Regions from separate parts of the Senegalia massiliensis genome, predicted to be linked through region 1. Evidence: riboswitches for the same ligand, from Rfam matches in the RefSeq annotation. Region 1 holds a riboswitch; each other region holds the start of a gene.
What was found. Region 1 has a riboswitch for cobalamin ahead of D3Z33_RS17090 (DUF4430 domain-containing protein). Riboswitches for the same ligand answer to the same signal wherever they lie in the genome.
Positions count from the first base shown of each region.

Region 2: linked by a shared signal. The riboswitch ahead of D3Z33_RS01550 (YitT family protein) and the one ahead of D3Z33_RS17090 (DUF4430 domain-containing protein) in region 1 are both predicted to bind cobalamin.
Region 3: linked by a shared signal. The riboswitch ahead of D3Z33_RS06945 (DUF4430 domain-containing protein) and the one ahead of D3Z33_RS17090 (DUF4430 domain-containing protein) in region 1 are both predicted to bind cobalamin.
Region 4: linked by a shared signal. The riboswitch ahead of D3Z33_RS14490 (CGGC domain-containing protein) and the one ahead of D3Z33_RS17090 (DUF4430 domain-containing protein) in region 1 are both predicted to bind cobalamin.

Region 1 covers NZ_QXXA01000004.1:287,711-291,896, reverse strand. Annotated here, with positions in the region: gene D3Z33_RS03720 (efflux RND transporter permease subunit) at 1-1,548, shown strand, start outside; adenosylcobalamin (AdoCbl) riboswitch at 1,590-1,735, shown strand; gene D3Z33_RS17090 (DUF4430 domain-containing protein) at 1,824-2,222, shown strand; gene D3Z33_RS03710 (hypothetical protein) at 2,224-2,721, shown strand; gene D3Z33_RS03705 (hypothetical protein) at 2,920-3,672, shown strand; gene D3Z33_RS03700 (MATE family efflux transporter) at 3,781-4,186, shown strand, end outside.
Region 2 covers NZ_QXXA01000003.1:54,368-58,553, forward strand. Annotated here, with positions in the region: gene D3Z33_RS01540 (sensor histidine kinase) at 1-629, opposite strand, end outside; gene D3Z33_RS01545 (response regulator transcription factor) at 636-1,310, opposite strand; gene D3Z33_RS01550 (YitT family protein) at 1,555-2,403, opposite strand; cobalamin riboswitch at 2,776-2,960, opposite strand; gene D3Z33_RS01555 (anaerobic ribonucleoside-triphosphate reductase activating protein) at 3,031-3,711, opposite strand; gene D3Z33_RS01560 (ribonucleoside triphosphate reductase) at 3,717-4,186, opposite strand, start outside.
Region 3 covers NZ_QXXA01000006.1:226,548-230,733, forward strand. Annotated here, with positions in the region: gene D3Z33_RS06930 (DUF3343 domain-containing protein) at 1-194, opposite strand, end outside; gene yedF (sulfurtransferase-like selenium metabolism protein YedF) at 207-812, opposite strand; gene D3Z33_RS06940 (CvpA family protein) at 888-1,475, opposite strand; cobalamin riboswitch at 1,583-1,761, shown strand; gene D3Z33_RS06945 (DUF4430 domain-containing protein) at 1,956-4,186, shown strand, end outside.
Region 4 covers NZ_QXXA01000018.1:28,757-32,942, reverse strand. Annotated here, with positions in the region: gene D3Z33_RS14500 (FecCD family ABC transporter permease) at 1-959, opposite strand, end outside; gene D3Z33_RS14495 (ABC transporter substrate-binding protein) at 963-1,994, opposite strand; gene D3Z33_RS14490 (CGGC domain-containing protein) at 2,011-2,331, opposite strand; cobalamin riboswitch at 2,602-2,785, opposite strand; gene D3Z33_RS14485 (NADPH-dependent oxidoreductase) at 2,910-3,668, shown strand; gene D3Z33_RS14480 (amidase family protein) at 3,691-4,186, opposite strand, start outside.

The sequences.
Region 1 (4,186 bases):
AATAGTCATAGAAAAGTAAGAGAACGAAAACACTTTAAAGGATTATTAGAAAATACACTTTTAAAAAGCATGAAATATACTAAAACTACATTTTTAATTGTATTAGTATTAATAATCATAGTAGGTTTTATGCTTGTAAATATGAGGCTTGAAGTATTTCCTTATGCAGATAATAATATAGCATATATTGATATAAAAGCAGAAGAAAATAACATAGATCAAACACAGCAAATTGTAGAAGATGTAAAAGAAGTATTAAATAATAGAGATGATATAAAGGAATATACATCATCAATAGGAGGGCCAATACCTAAATTTTATATAACAAATCCTCCTTATTTTAAATCTCCTGATTTAGGGCAAGTAATGTTTAGATTTAATGAAGAAAAAATTGCTGAATATAAAAATAAGAAGTATTTTGCATATGAACTCCAAAATAAGCTAAATGATAAAATAGAAGATGGAACAGTGACAGTTAATCTACTTGCACTTACAAACCCAGGACCTGATATTGATATAACCCTTTCTTCTGATGAATTTAAAGATATAGAAAATGTAGCAAGTAATATAAGGGAAGAAATGGATGATATGAAGAGTTTATATAATATTACTTTAGAAGAATCCTCTGTAATAAAAGAATATGAGATTATTCCAAATAAAGAAGAAATGTCAATATTAGGACTTACTAGTTATGATATACAAAGACAAGTAAATCTTGCATTGAATAAAACTCAGATTGGTGAAGTAAATATAGATGACGAAAGTAAAAGTATTTTGTTATATGCAAATCCAAATAGTATAGATGAATTACAAAATACACCTATTAAATCACCTAATAGTCAACAAATATTACTTTTAAAAGATGTAGTAGAAATAGAAGAGGATACCAGGTTAGAAGAATTAAATAGATTTAATAGAAAGCCATTTATCAAAATAACAGCTGAAGTAGATCCTGATAAATCTACTTTAGTAGAACAAAACAAGGTTGAAGAAATAATAAATAATAAAAAAACAGATGATATTAAAGTTACATTTGGAGGAGAAAAAGAAATCTTTAAAAAATATTTAAGTGGACTTGGTATAGCCGCACTTATAGCACTTGTAGGAGTATATTTAATATTACTTCTTCAATTTAGATCCATACTTCAACCACTTATAATACTTATAACCGTACCATTATCTGTAATAGGAGTAGTTTTTGGAGTGTTTATATTTAGACTACCTCTTACATTTACAGTAGGACTTGGAGCTGCAAGTCTTATAGGTATTGTTGTTAATAATGCAATATTAATAATAGAATATATAAATAGAGAGAGAGAGAATGGAAGAAGTATAAAAGAGGCTTGTATAGAATCAGCGAAAAAAAGGTTAAGACCAATATTATTAAGTAGTATTACAACGGTAATAGGTCTTATTCCATTAGTTTTATCTGGCAGTTCATTTTTCACACCACTAGCTGTAGGACTCATGGTAGGTCTTATATTCTCAACACTTCTTACTCTTATTGTAATACCAATAGCATATAATAGTCTTGTGAAAGAAAATTAGAATTGCTTTTTTATATAAATTGTAGTATTATATAATTAGTTAAATAATATGAAGTATAATTTGAGGGGAAACAGGTTAAAATCCTGTACGGGCCCGCCGCCGTATGGTATAAATATATACTAAGTCGGAATACCTTAAATTATATAAAAGCACTTGAAACTTCACGTGGAAATGAAGTGGTGTGGTATATAAAATGATTTTATTAACCCTTCCACTTCGATAGTGGAAGGGTTTTTTTAGACACATTAAACACATAAATATAAGGAGGAATTATAGTGAGTAAAAAAAGTTTAATAATTGTTATAGCTTTAGTTTTAGCATTAGGGCTTGTATTTGCATATCAGACTTTTTTATCTCCAGAATCAGTAGAAGGAGCTAAGGAAGTAAAGATACAAGTAATAAATGAAAAAGAGGATGTAGATAAGACGTTTACCTATAACACTGATGATGAATATTTATTAGATTTATTAGAAAATAATAAAGATGAGATTGGTGTAACTCTTACAGATTCAGATTTTGGAAAAATGGTTACTGCTATGATGGATTATGAAGCAAAAGAAAGTGAACAAGAATTTTGGCAAATTCAAGTAAATGGTAAAGATGCAGAAACAGGTGTAGCTGAAATACCACTTACAGATGGAGATAAATATAAATTTGAGTTAACTAGTTATTAATATGAAAGTAAGAGATCTTGTATTAATAGCTATATTAAGTGCCACTTTAACTGCATCTAAAATGGCATTGTCCTTTGTGCCTAATGTAGAAATTGTTACTTTACTTTTTATAATTTATACTGTAGTTTTTGGATTTAAAAGAGCTATTTTAGTTTCAATAATATTTTCTACAACTGAAATATTTGTATGGGGTTTTAATACTTGGCTAATAGGTTATTATTTGATATGGCCAATATTAGTTATAATAACATCAGTTATTAATTATAAAACCCAAAATGAATATATATATGCAGTTTTAGCTGGTATATTTGGTCTCTCATTCGGTTTGTTTTTTGCTTTAACAGAATCTGTATTTTATGGAGTTGGTTATGGAATAACTTATTGGATAAGAGGGCTATTATTTGATATTATACATGGTTTTTCAAACTTTATATTAGTACTAATATTATTTAAGCCTATAAAAAATATTATAGAGAAACAAGGTGCTAGATTTAATTAAAAATCTTTTTCTTATAGTTTATTCTCTTTTGCATAGGGAATATATTCTATAAGAAAGAGGTTTTTTGTTATTTAATATCTTTTTTATAAATTAGCAGTAATAACTAATATACTCAATAAAGATAAAGTATAAATTGAAGTATATAAGTAATAAATAAAAAAATATTGGATAAATTAAAATAAACAAGGTGGTGAAAATATGAGTGATGACTTTAAAGTAAAAGAAGATAATTACAATTACGCTTTATCAATCATAGAAAATATGGATATAGAAAATGTTGAAAATTCTATGCAAAAGATATATAGATTTCAACAAGTAATACAAAAGACACTTGTTGAAGGGCATGATTATGGAAAAACATTTTATGGTTCATCAAAACCTTCTCTATTAAAACCTGGTGCTGAAAAAATACTTATGTTATTAGGAATATCTAGTGAGTATGAAATAATTGATAAAGTACAAAATTATGAGGATGGTTTTTTTGCATTTAGTGTAAAGTCTATATTAAAGAAAAATGAAAAGATAGTTACAGAAGGCTTAGGGCATTCTAATAGTAGGGAGAGAAAATATCTAGGTGGTAGACAAGATATATATATGTTAGGAAATACTTGTCTTAAAATGGCTAAGAAAAGAGCACTTGTTGATGCAACATTGACAGTTGCTTCACTTTCAGATATATTTACTCAAGATATGGAAGATATGACTCAATTTGAAGAAGAAGAAAGAGTAGAGACTATGACATTAAAGGATGCTCAAAATATAAAAGTTACATTTGGAAAATATAATGGCAATACACTTGGTGAAATTTATAATAAAGACAAGGGGTATATTAGATGGCTTGCTGAAAAGTCAAGAGAGGATGGAATATCTAGAGCTTGTAAATTAATTTTATCACCTGATTTTGAGACAGAAGAAGTTCAGCAAAAAGCAAATAAATTACCTCCAGAATAAATAATATTATTATAAAATAAACTTAACTTTTAAAATAGTCAAAATAGGTATATAATAATTATTTAGTGGGTCTAATATTTTAGGCCCGCTTTTATAAATTTAACGGAGATGATTAATATGATAAAAAAAGAAGGAACGGACTTAGGAAAAGAGAAAGTGTCTTCATTATTATTTAAATTATCATTACCAGCCATAATAGCTCAATTAGTTAATTTATTATATAATATTGTTGATAGAATTTATATTGGAAGAATTGATAATGGAGAAATAGCTATGGCAGGAATTGGGGTAGCATTTCCCATAATTATGATAGTTATGGCATTTAGTTCTCTTGTAGGAATGGGTGGCGCACCCCTTGCTGCTATAAAGATGGGACAAAAGGATAATGATGGAGCAGAAAAAATTGTAAGTAACAGTTTTTCTAGTGTTGTAATTGTTGGTTTAATACTAACTACAATTGTGTTGATATTTAAAGAACCAATACTTTGGGCTTTTGGGGCAAGTGAAACAACAA
Region 2 (4,186 bases), on a different contig from region 1:
GATTCTACAGATATATCTAAATTACCATGACTTAATTCATTAGTTGTATTTTTAACATCAATTATAGGTTTAGATATAAATTTTGAAAAATATACTCCCAGTGAAATTGCCACAATTATCGAAATTATTGCTGAATAAAGTATAGATTTATTTATTTCCTTTATAAATTCTATTTCTCTATTTCCTACAACTAAAGAATCTGAGTAACCTATTTCTATTTCACCTATCTTTTTATCATTTTCTTTTAAATCTATCTTTTTTACTACATAGTTATCTCCACTATCACTATCCATACCCATCATATCCATCATATGTTCATGCATATTTGAATTATTTCTTGTTATGGATAAAATAACATCCCCCTGATTATTTTTAACTAATATATCAAATCCCTTTGCAACTGGAGAAAATTTTATATTTTGAATTTCAGATTTATCCCAGTTATTTTCCCTATAACTATTTTTTATTAAATCTACAACATCATCTACTCTATTCTGCTTTTGGCTTGTTAAATATTCATCAAATTTACTTGAAAGAGTAATATTTGATATTATAGCAATTGTTATAACTGCTATAAGCGATGCTACTATCATAAGTATCGTTATTCTACCTCTTAGATGATTTAACATGTTTTATCACTCCAAAAATTTATATCCAACCCCATATACTGTTTTTATATATTTATTGCTTTTATCTTCTATTTTGTGTCTTAGATTTTTAACGTGTGCATCTATTGTTCTATCATAGCCTTCATAATCATAACCAAATACTTTTACGATTAATTCATCTCTTGTAAATACTTTTTGTGTGTTTTCCACAAACAATTTAAGTAAATCAAACTCAGTTTTGGTTAAATCTATAATATCATTTGACTTAGTAACTTCTCGACTCTCAAAATTAATATTTAAGTCCCCAATAGTTAAAATATCATTTTTTACATCATTTTTTTCTATTCTCCTAAATATTGCTCTTATTCTAGCTAAAAGTTCCTTTGGACTAAATGGCTTTACTATATAATCATCTGCACCTATATCTAGGCCATTTATTCTATCTTGCTCCATAGATTTTGCTGTAAGCATTATTGTAGGAACTTGTGACTTTTCTCTGATTTTTTGTAATATTTCTTCACCTTTTATATCTGGTAACATTAAATCTAAAATTAAAAAATCTATATTTTCATTTTCATATATATTAAATGTTTGTTTTCCATTATACGCAGTATATACATTATAACCTTCTTTTTCTAAATAGGCTTTTATAACTTCTACTATTTCCTTTTGATCATCTACTACTAAAAAGTTTTTTTTCATATTAACACCTCTATCCAAAGTAATTGTACAATAAATTTACTGAATTTAAAAGAAAAAAATATTGGACAAACATATAGTCGTCCAATATAGTCATAAAATATAAAGTTAAATTAATAATTATATATAGGATATAGCTACTAAAAACTTATAATTGACAATTTAGTCCATCATTTATCCCTATAATTTATAAAGACTTTATACTAAATTACTATTATTATAAGGTGATTTTAGTAGGTTATATTATCTAATCATTAAAATTAAATCCTTCTCCTAAAACTTCATGAACAAAACCTACTGTAATAAAAGCATCTGGATCTATGTCTTTAACATAACCTTTTATTTTTATATATTCCTTTCTATTTACAACAGTATTTATTATTATTTTATTTCTTCTTGAATATCCTCCATCTGCTGAGTATAATGTTGTACCTCTTTTAATATTCTCAATAATATATTTATTTATTTCTTTATTTTTATTGCTAATTATCATTATATTCATTTTCTTATTAAATCCGGCTATTACATTATCTATAACGTAAGCATTTGCTATAACTCCTAACAATGCATATAAGCCTAGCTTAGGTCCAAAAGTTAATCCAGCAAATATTGTTATAACAAAGTCAGCTAAAAGTAATGCCTTCCCTATGTCTAAATGTAAAAATTTGTTTATTATTTTAGCTACCACATCAGTTCCTCCTGTAGATGAGTTCTGATAAAATATTATCCCCATACCAATTCCTTGGATAATAATACCATAAATAAGATTAATTAATAAATCATCAATTATAGCTCCATTTATAGGTATAATTATCTCTAATATATATATTGCTCCAGATAATAAAAAACTAGAATATATCGTATAACCTCCAAATTCTTTTCCTATGATTAGAAAACCAAGGGTAAATAAAATTATATTCGCTAATGTCATAACAATCCCTATGGGAATGATTGGAAATACTTTGTTTATTACCATAGCAAGACCGGTAACTCCACCTACAGCAAGATTAGCTGGAATTAGAAAAAAGTACAAACCAATTGCCATAATCAAAATACCAGTATTAATTAAAATAAATTTTTTTATATTAAATTTCATATTTTTTACTCCATAAATTATTTTCTTTTAATGTTTTAGTTAATATTTTACTAATAAATTTAGGTCCTTGTATCATTTTCTTTGTATGATAAAAGGCTGTTTTGCCTGTAATCCCTTGAACTATTACTCTAGTATTCTTGTCTATTCATATACCCATATTAACTCCTACCTTTCTATTTGGTGAATTTCATAATTATATCAATACTTAAATATTTCTTTTATAATACTCTTCTAATAACGAATATATCAAACTAATTTTCCTTAAAAACTTTAAAAAATAAAAAACCTTTCTAAAGAATAGAAAGGGATTATCAAATATAGCAGAATTAAACTGCCATTTAAATAACACCTCCCCATCCTCGTGAGTAATAATCAGCGTTGCTACTGTTGGCAGGTCTCCTGACTTAGGAATTACAAGCAATACACCTTCCCGTGTTTTCACACAGTGGTTTTAGTAAAACTCTATCCATTACAGTGGCGGGACCGTGTTGGTATTTCACCAAACTTCCCTTTTAAACAATTTCATTACAAATTGTACCAATAGTCTTAATATTAAATTTTAAGTAAAATATATCATCTTTATTTTTCATTGTCAATAAAAAATAAATAATATTTATCTTATTTCTTCTAACGTATTATACAAACATCAAATGAATTTTCTATAATACATTTAATTTCTTGTAGTTTCTCTAGTTTATAAGAATGATATTTATTTATTCCACCTAAAATTGTATCTCCATCTCTAAAGTTTTGTAAAATATATTTTTGAGAGCCATTTAAATGTTTAGCTATATCCAATATGTTATATTCACTTATCAACTCTTTACATACAGTAGTTCTAAATTCATAATCTATATTTGAGTTTTTTATTACCTTTATACTTTTTTTTATTTTATTTATATCAACTAAAGAATTAGTAACTTTATTATATTCACTAAATGAAGTCTTAATATCCATAGCTATATAATCTATAAGATTATCTTGAACTAATCTGTTAAGCATATCCGGATTTGTTCCATTTGTATCTAACTTAACATAAAAATTTTTATTTTTAATTTTACTAATTAATGTATACAACTCATTATATAATGTAGGCTCTCCACCTGTTATAGTAACTGCTTCTATATATTTTTTCCTGTTTTCTAAAAAAGTTAGTATATATGTTTCATCAATACTTTCCTTACTATTTAAAATATGTGAATTATGACAATATGGACATCTAAAATTACAACCTTTTATAAATAAAACTGTAGATATCTTATTAGGATAATCAATAAATGAACTTTTTTCCATTTCACATATATCCATAATTACTATATTACCCTTTCATTTTCTAGGCTATGTTGAGTATCAAACTCTAGCCTATCATTATATTCTTGCTTCTTACCTTTATTCCATGATTGAACTGGACGATGAAAGCCTACTACTCTAGTCCAAACTTCAGTATCTTCACCACATTGAGGACATTTGAATTGTTCACCTTTTATATACCCATGTTTTTCACAAATACTATATGTAGGGGTAATTGTTAGATATGGTATTCTGCTATTAGCAAATCCTCTCTTTAATAGCTGTTTAACAGTTTCTATATTATCTATTTCTTCTCCTATAAATCCATGTAGTACCGTACCACCAGTATATTTAGTTTGTAAATCTTCTTGGAGTTCTAATGCTTCAAATATGTCTTTTGTATGACCCACTGGTAATTGAGTGGAGTTAGTATAATATGGCTCTTCTTCTCCTTGAGTAATTATATTTGGAAACATCCTTTTATCCATCCTTG
Region 3 (4,186 bases), on a different contig from region 1:
TTTTCACGTATTATATTATTTATCCAATTTAAATCATTATAATCAAATTTTATAGATAAACCACAACTTACAGAAATTTCTCTAGGTGTAGGAATAGTTTTGATATTAATTTCTTGACTTTTTATTTCTTTTTCTGACTTTATAGCATGATGTGTAGAATCAAATGCTATAACATACATTTCATTATTTAACAAACTTTACACCTCTTATATTGTTATTGTATTTGTAGAATTTTTTATTTTTTCAACTATAGTGTACATATTTGTAACTCCACCTACACTTAGTTTATCTGCAATATTATTATAATCTAAACATGTTCCACAAGATAGTATTTCCACCCCAGCTTCTTCCAATGTTTTTAAATCTTCTAGACATTCAGAACCTTCTACTGTAAGCTTTACTCCATTATTATAAAATACTAATGTGGATGGGTATGGAAGTGATTCAGTCAGTGAATAAATGAATCCTTTTATAAGTATTTTTCCTAATTCATCATTTCCTTCTCCCATTTTATCAGAGTTTATAGCTATAGTAGTATCTTTAAAGAGGTTTGGTTTACAAATATCTATATCTTCTTTCTCTTTAACCTCCTCTTTTTCACCTTTAACTATATTAATAATAAAATTTTCATTATCTCTTGAAACACTATATTCTAAATTCATACTCTTAGATAATTTTGAAACATTTTCTTTAGCTACTTCATTATCTACAATTACATCTATTTCACCTTTATCCATAGATTCTAAAGCTTTCTTAGTCATTATTACTGGTTTTGGACAAGCCTGTTCTCTTGCATCTATTTCTTTTACCACGAAAATCATCTCCTCTAATCAATATATATTAATTATATCATTTTATCCACGAAAACAACTTATTATAGATATAATCTATAATAAGTTTATTAAGTATAGAAAGTTAGATTGTAAATAATTAATTATAACATCAGGATTATAAAATAAGTTTCCTAAAATAGATTGATGTGTTTTAACTGAAATAAAGCTGTCTGTATTTAAAACTATTACAGGTGTTAATAATGCATATATTATAAATACAATTAAAATTCCTTTTATAGCTCCAAATAAAAACCCTATAAACTTATTAAAAGATTTTAATACAGGAAGTTTAAAAAATCCATCTACTATTCTTATAAATACAGATAACACTATATTAATTATAAAGTATAAAAATATCATTATAAATAAACTTATAATTAAATTAGTAATAATATCTGCAGAAAAAATAGCTTCATTATTCATAAAACTATTAATTTTAGGATATATATATTCTTTTATATATGGATAAAACCCAGTATATTCATTTAAAAATTCAACTAAATATGGATAAATTGCTCTAGCAATAATTATAGCTATAAATATTTTCAAAAAACTAAATAATGATAATATAAATCCCCTGTTCCAGCCTCTTAAAGCACTTAAACCTATAATTAAAATGATTATTATATCTATTATATTCATAATATTTCCTTTCTTCTTTTTATCTTTAGTATATTATATCATTATTTATAGTTTTTATAAAATTACTATTAATTTTTTAAAACTTGTGTTAATATATATTTAAACAATTTAATAAAAATATTTAAGGTGTTCATTTAAAGTGTGAATTAAAAGGGAATGAGGTTAAACTCCTCAACAGCCCCCGCTACTGTAATTAGTTATGTCTATATGAATCCACTGGGAAACTGGGAAGGTATATAGAATATAAGCTATAAGTCAGGAGACCTGCCTTAATTATTTATGCTATTTTCTTCGGAGGGAAGAAGTTGGTTATTTACATAATAAGTCTATTAAATTAATGTAATGTATTAATTTTAATTTTATATTTGTAAAAAGCTTATTTTCTCCTAGGAGAAAATAAGCTTTTTTTATTTTAAAATTTACAAAGAAAGGAGTGTACTATTTAAAAAATAAAATTCAATTAAAAAACAGGAGGAAAATATGAAACATTTAAAAAACAAATCTAAAAAAAGTATTTCTTGGATAATTATTTTTTCATTAATCATTTCTTTTATATTACCAATGACAACCTTTGCAGAAGGCGGTGATAGCGGATCTAATTATTCAGTAAAAGTTAGAATTGAAAGTTATGATTCTACATTTGTAAAGCCAATAACTGTAAATATTGATAGTTTAGATTTAAGTAAATATCCTGGAATTGAAAAGCCAGCTAGTGATTATGACTCACTTAAACCTATTCATGCAATAGTACATGCTCTTGAAAAATCAGGTATTGATCCAAAAGATCCAAATAAGTTTAATATAGGTTATGGTGGAAACTATATTAGAGCAATAAATGGGTTAGGTGAATTTGATAGAGGTCAAATGAGTGGTTGGATGTATTGGGTAGATAATAAATATGCTAACTTAGGCGTAGGAGAATATGAAATAAAAAGTGGTCAAGAAGTTGTAATGTTCTATGTAGAAAATTATATGGAAAATGTGTACTCTTGGTTTGACAAACAATCTCTTAGCGTAGATCAATATGAAAATTTTGAGCTTAAATTAAATGGTAATCCTGATTCTTGGGGAGGAGGAACTGCTTCAGGAGTAGAAGGAGCTACTATATTAATTAATGACAAGGAACATACTCAAAATGGACAAACTGTAAAAACTGATGCTAATGGTAAAGTTTCTTTAAATATTGAAAAACCTGGGACATACCATATAAGTGCTACTAAGAAAAATGATGCAGGACAAAATATATTAACTAGACCTTATGCATCAGTAACAGTAAATAAATTAAACACAATTAAGTCAATAGAACCAGTAAACAATATAGAAGTTGATTATGCAACTAAAGAAACTGATGCTATATCACAACTTCCTAAAACTACTAATATAATTGATAGTTTAGATAAAAAACATAGTGTTGATTTAAATTGGAGTCTTGATAGTTACTCTGCTAAAAAATCTGGAGAATATACTGCAATTGCAAATTTTAAACTTCCAGTAGGAATACATCAAACAGATCCTGAGACCGATTTAGAATTATCAACCAAAATATTAGTAAAAGAAAAACTAACAACTAAGCCTACAAGTTTAGATGATGCCATAAATAAAGCAGTAAATTATTATAAAAACAATAATCCAGGAGATCCAAATGGAGATTGGGAAGCATATGTTGGACTTTGGGGTGTTGGAGATGTTATTGACAAAGATTATAATTGGGAGTCTATAGACCCAGGTTTTGGCGCAAATATTTCAGGAAATGAAACTATAAGATATGGTTATAGCCTTTTAGGTCAAGGACAAGATCCATCTAATATCTGGGGTGGAAGAAATCTATTTAAAGAACTTGCAAGTCAACAAAAAGATGATGGCTCTTTTACTACATTAGGCAAACAATTATTTGCAATGCTTTTATTAGATGCTGGTGAAGAAATGGGTGCTGATGTTGGAGATTGGAATAAAGAAAACAAGCAAAAAGCTATCAATAGTTTGCTAAGCCAACAAAATGAAGATGGTAGCTTTGGATTCTTCAGTCATCTAGACTATACTGGTTGGTCTTTAATTGCATTATCTGAATATAAAGAGCAAAAAGAGGTTAATGAAGCCATTAATAAATCTCTTGAGTTTTTAAAAAGTAAACAAACTGATAATGGATCTTTTGTAGATAATAGTGGATGGGGTGGTGGAGAAAACTCTAACTCTATCGCTTGCGTTGTACAAGGACTTGTTGCTGTAGGAGAAGATGTTTTAGATCCAAATAGCCCTTGGGTTAAAGATGGAAATACAGTTGCTGATGCTTTAATTAAATTTCAACAAGATGATGGATCCTTTTGGTGGGAAGAAGATAACAAAGGTAGTGTAGCAATGGCTACAAAACAATCTTTAGTTGCATTATCTGATCTTAAAAATCAAAAATCCACTTGGCATAGATTAGGTGAAGAAGTTTATCTTTCTTCAGTAGGTGAAAAAGATGTAGAAAGTTTAACTGCTGACATAAATAAACTTCCTGAAATTAAAAAAATCACTTTTGATAATAAACAGGAAATAATGAAAGCTTATAATATGTATTTATCATTACCAGAAGAATATCAACTAAAAGTAACAAATAAATCATTACTCTTAGATGCAAAGAAAGCTATAGATGATATTGAAAAAGAAATAAATTCTATAAAAGATGATATTTGGTCTCTTCCTGGTAAACCGTCAGAAATAACTTTAGC
Region 4 (4,186 bases), on a different contig from region 1:
ACATCTGACCATATCAGAAGAATAGAACCTATCAAAGCTGACATTAAAAGGATTTTTTTATGATCTGTTCCAAAAATTAATCTTGCTATATGAGGAACTATTAATCCTACAAACCCTATTATACCTGCATTAAACACTAAAAAACCTATAATAATTGAAGTTATTAATAAATAAAATTGCCTATATCTTTGTAAATCAGTACCTAAGGTAATAGATACTTCATCTCCTAATAACATTAGATTTAAAGTTCTATATTGTGTTATAAAAAATATAGTAGAAATAACTACTACAGGAATTGCAATTTTTAAGTTATCCCAATTTGCTCCACTAAAGCTACCCATAAGCCAAAAAGCTACAGTTCTCATACCCTCTCTGTTTTCAGAAGTATATATTATAAAACTTGAAAATGAAGAACATAATGTACTAATAGCCATACCTGCTAATAAAAGTTTTGTAGAAGTTGGTCTTCCCCCTAAATTTGCTAAAGCAACTACCATAATTGAAACTATAAAAGCCATTATAAAAGCACTTATACCAACATAGTTAGAACCTAATGTAGTTCCAATGCCAAGCATTATAGCAAGAGTAGCACCAAGTGAAGCTCCTGATGAAATTCCTAATATATATGGATCAGCTAACGGATTTTTTACAACTGCTTGCATAATAACTCCAGAAACCGAAAGACCCATTCCAACAATTATGGCTAAAATTATCCTTGGTAATCTTACTAACCAAACAATATCAATAATTGCCCTTGATAAATTATCAATAGAACCTATATTAAATATTTTATGTAATATTATTCTATATATATCTTTCACTGAAATATCTATTGAACCAAATGTTATTGAGTAAAAAAAAGAAAATAATAAAAATAAAACTAGAATAATAGAAACACCTATATAAGTAGGTGTTTCTATTAAACATTTTTTATTCTTAAGGTTATTTGAATCTTCCATTATCTATTCACCTTTCATATCTGGATAAATCCCTTCAATTATAGTATTTATTCCATCCATAGTTCTAATACCACTTGCATAAACTTCACTTAATACAATAGGGTTTACTCTATCATTTTTAACCGCAGAAATACTTCCAAGAGCAGGATTATCCATTATGCTATTAACTGCTTCTTCTCTATCTATTGAATCACCATAATATACTGTAAAAATAACATCAGGGTTTAAATTTATCAAATCTTCCATCCCTATATTTTTTTTAGCAACTAAATCTGCTCCTACTTGAGTTGCTATATCTCCACCTATACTATCTTCTCCATATATTCTATATTGTCCTTCTTTTCCTACTTCTAAAATAACTGTTTTTACTTTTTCTTTACTCTTTACGCTTTCTTTAGCTTTTTCAATTTGTTCTTTCATTTCTTTTACAATCTTATTAGCTTTATCTTCTACATTAAATATTTTTCCCATATTAATTATATCTTGATACTCATTTTCTAAAGTGTTAGGTGATTTAACACCGCTATTCTGCTGGATATAAGTATTGATGTCTCTTTCATGCCAAAAAGAAACATCGCCATAAACCTTCTCTGCAAATAAAGAATACCAACTAGTAATAAAATCAGGTTCCAATGCTAATATCTCTTCTTTTGTTGGAAGTTGCTTATAATATTTTATTTTATCAAATGATTCCTTAAATTCTTCTTTAACTGGATCATCTAAATATGAAGCTGCTACTATTTTATCTCCTTGATCTAAAGCTAAAAGTGTTTCTATTGCACTTTGGTATATTGCAACTACCCTTTGAGGAGCTTCATTAAACGTTATTTCCACTGGCTCCTTAGCCCAATTATAAGTAGTAACAGTTACAGGATAATGAGAACTTTCATTGCTTTTATTGGATTCATTTTTTTCTACAACTGTTGATTCAGTATTTGACTCTTTTGAATCACTATTATCATTCCTACATCCTACTAAATTCACTAAAAAAATTATCAATATAAAAATACTTAGTTTTTTAATTATTCTTTTCATTTATTTCACCTTTCTATTAATGAGTTCCCTCAATTACTTTTATTCCTTTAGATTTAAATATATTTACTATTTCTTCCTTCTTCTCTGCTTTACACTTTACTATACATACACCTATATGTACTTTAAATATATTATTTTTTACAAATCTATCTGCTAATTCATTTACCCAATCTTTTGACTCACTAGAACATATTTGACATGTAAAAAAAGATGATAGATTTATTTCTTCATTTTTATAGCTTTTAAAATATTTTTCTTTATTATTAAAAGCTTTAAAACATCCCATTGTTGTGCAAATTCCATTTACCTTTTCACATATTCCAATTGCTATATTCATTAAATTCACTCCTAACATATGAATAGATTACTCTATATAGGATAGTTCTACTAAACACTTATAATTGACAATATAGATCTTCTATTAATCCTATAACTTATAACGAATTTATTCTAAATTACTAATATTATAAGGTATTATATAGTAGTAATTGTAATCTAAACATAAAAAAATCAGCATATATTTGCTGACTTATTACTAATAAAAAAACCTTTCTAGACATAGAAAGGATATTATCAAATAACACCTCCTCATCCTCGTGAGTAATAAACAGCGCTTACACTATTGGCAGGTCTCCTGACTTAAGAATAACAAATCTTATACCTTCCCATGTTCATCATAGTGGTATTCATAAGATTCTATCTATTACAGTGGCGGGACCGTGTCGGTATTTCACCGAACTTCCCTTTTAAACAATTTAACATTAAATTGTACCAATATAGCTATATTCAATTTGTTTATAATATATCATTATTAGTTAAAGTTGTCAATTCTGTCGTCAAAAATAAAGTTTGATAATTAAAATTAGTGGTAAAAAATATATTAGATATCTATTATATTTGAAAGGATGAGATTTATTGAATAAAACTATCGAAAGTCAATTAAATCACCGTACAATTAGGAAATTCAAAAATAAAAAAGTAGATGAAAATACTTTAAACACATTATTTAAAGTAGCAAATCGTACTGCTTCTAGTATAGCTATGCAATCTTATAGCATAATTCGTATAACTGATGATAAAACAAAAGACAAGATAAGTAAAATATGTAACCAAGACTATATAAAAAATTTTCCAGAGCTAGTTATATTTATAGTTGATGTATATAGAAATGCTAGAATATCAGAAGAACTAGGGGAAAATTTACCTCATAAAAAAGATATGGATAGATTTTTTCAAGGATTTACAGATGGTGCAATAGCTGCTCAAAATATGATTACAGCTATTGAATCATTAGATATGGGTACTGTTTATCTAGGAAGTATTTTAAATGACCCTCAAGCTATCATAGATCTATTAGAACTTCCAAGACTTACATTTCCTATAGTAGGAGTTGGCTTTGGTTATCCAGATCAATATCCTATGTTAAAACCTAGAATGGATATATCTCTTAAAGTATTTGAAAACAGGTATAAAAAACAAGAAAATTATCTAGAATCTATAAAGGAATACGATAAAGAAATGAAGGAATACTATGATTTAAGAAATGAAACAAAATCTCTTGATGAATTTAGTAAACAAGTAGTTGAAATTCTTAAAATGGAAAACGAAAAAAGAAGTAAACTTTTAAATGTAGTTAAAAATCAAGGGTTTAATTTAAGAATTGAAGATAAATAAAAAATGTTGTTTAGGAAATTTCCTAAACAATATTTTTATTTATAACAGGACTTTTCCTATTTTTAGTTGATTGTTCAAGACCATATGCAATTTCAAATAATACAGATTCATTCCATTCTCTAGTTAAAAATTCTATACCTACCGGAATACCAATCGGTGCTGTTTCCGTTTGATTTGTAAATCCAGCAGGTAATACGCAAGAAGGAAATCCAGTTATAGCTCCTAATACTCCATTTCTATCTACTTGAGATTCACCTACTTTTACAACTGGTCTTTTTTGATGAGGATATAAAATTGCATCTAATTTATATTTTGCCATAAGTTCCATTACTAAATTTTGTAGTTCAATCCTATTAACTATTCTTTTATTATATTCAGGCATACTTCTATCAATAGTTTCTGCAAATTTAATATTTTTTTCTATTCCCTTATGATATTTCTTAGATTTTATTATATCATTAAGTGAATTAACTTTGGATCTTGATCCCAACTCTTTTAAATATTCATTTAAGTCTTCT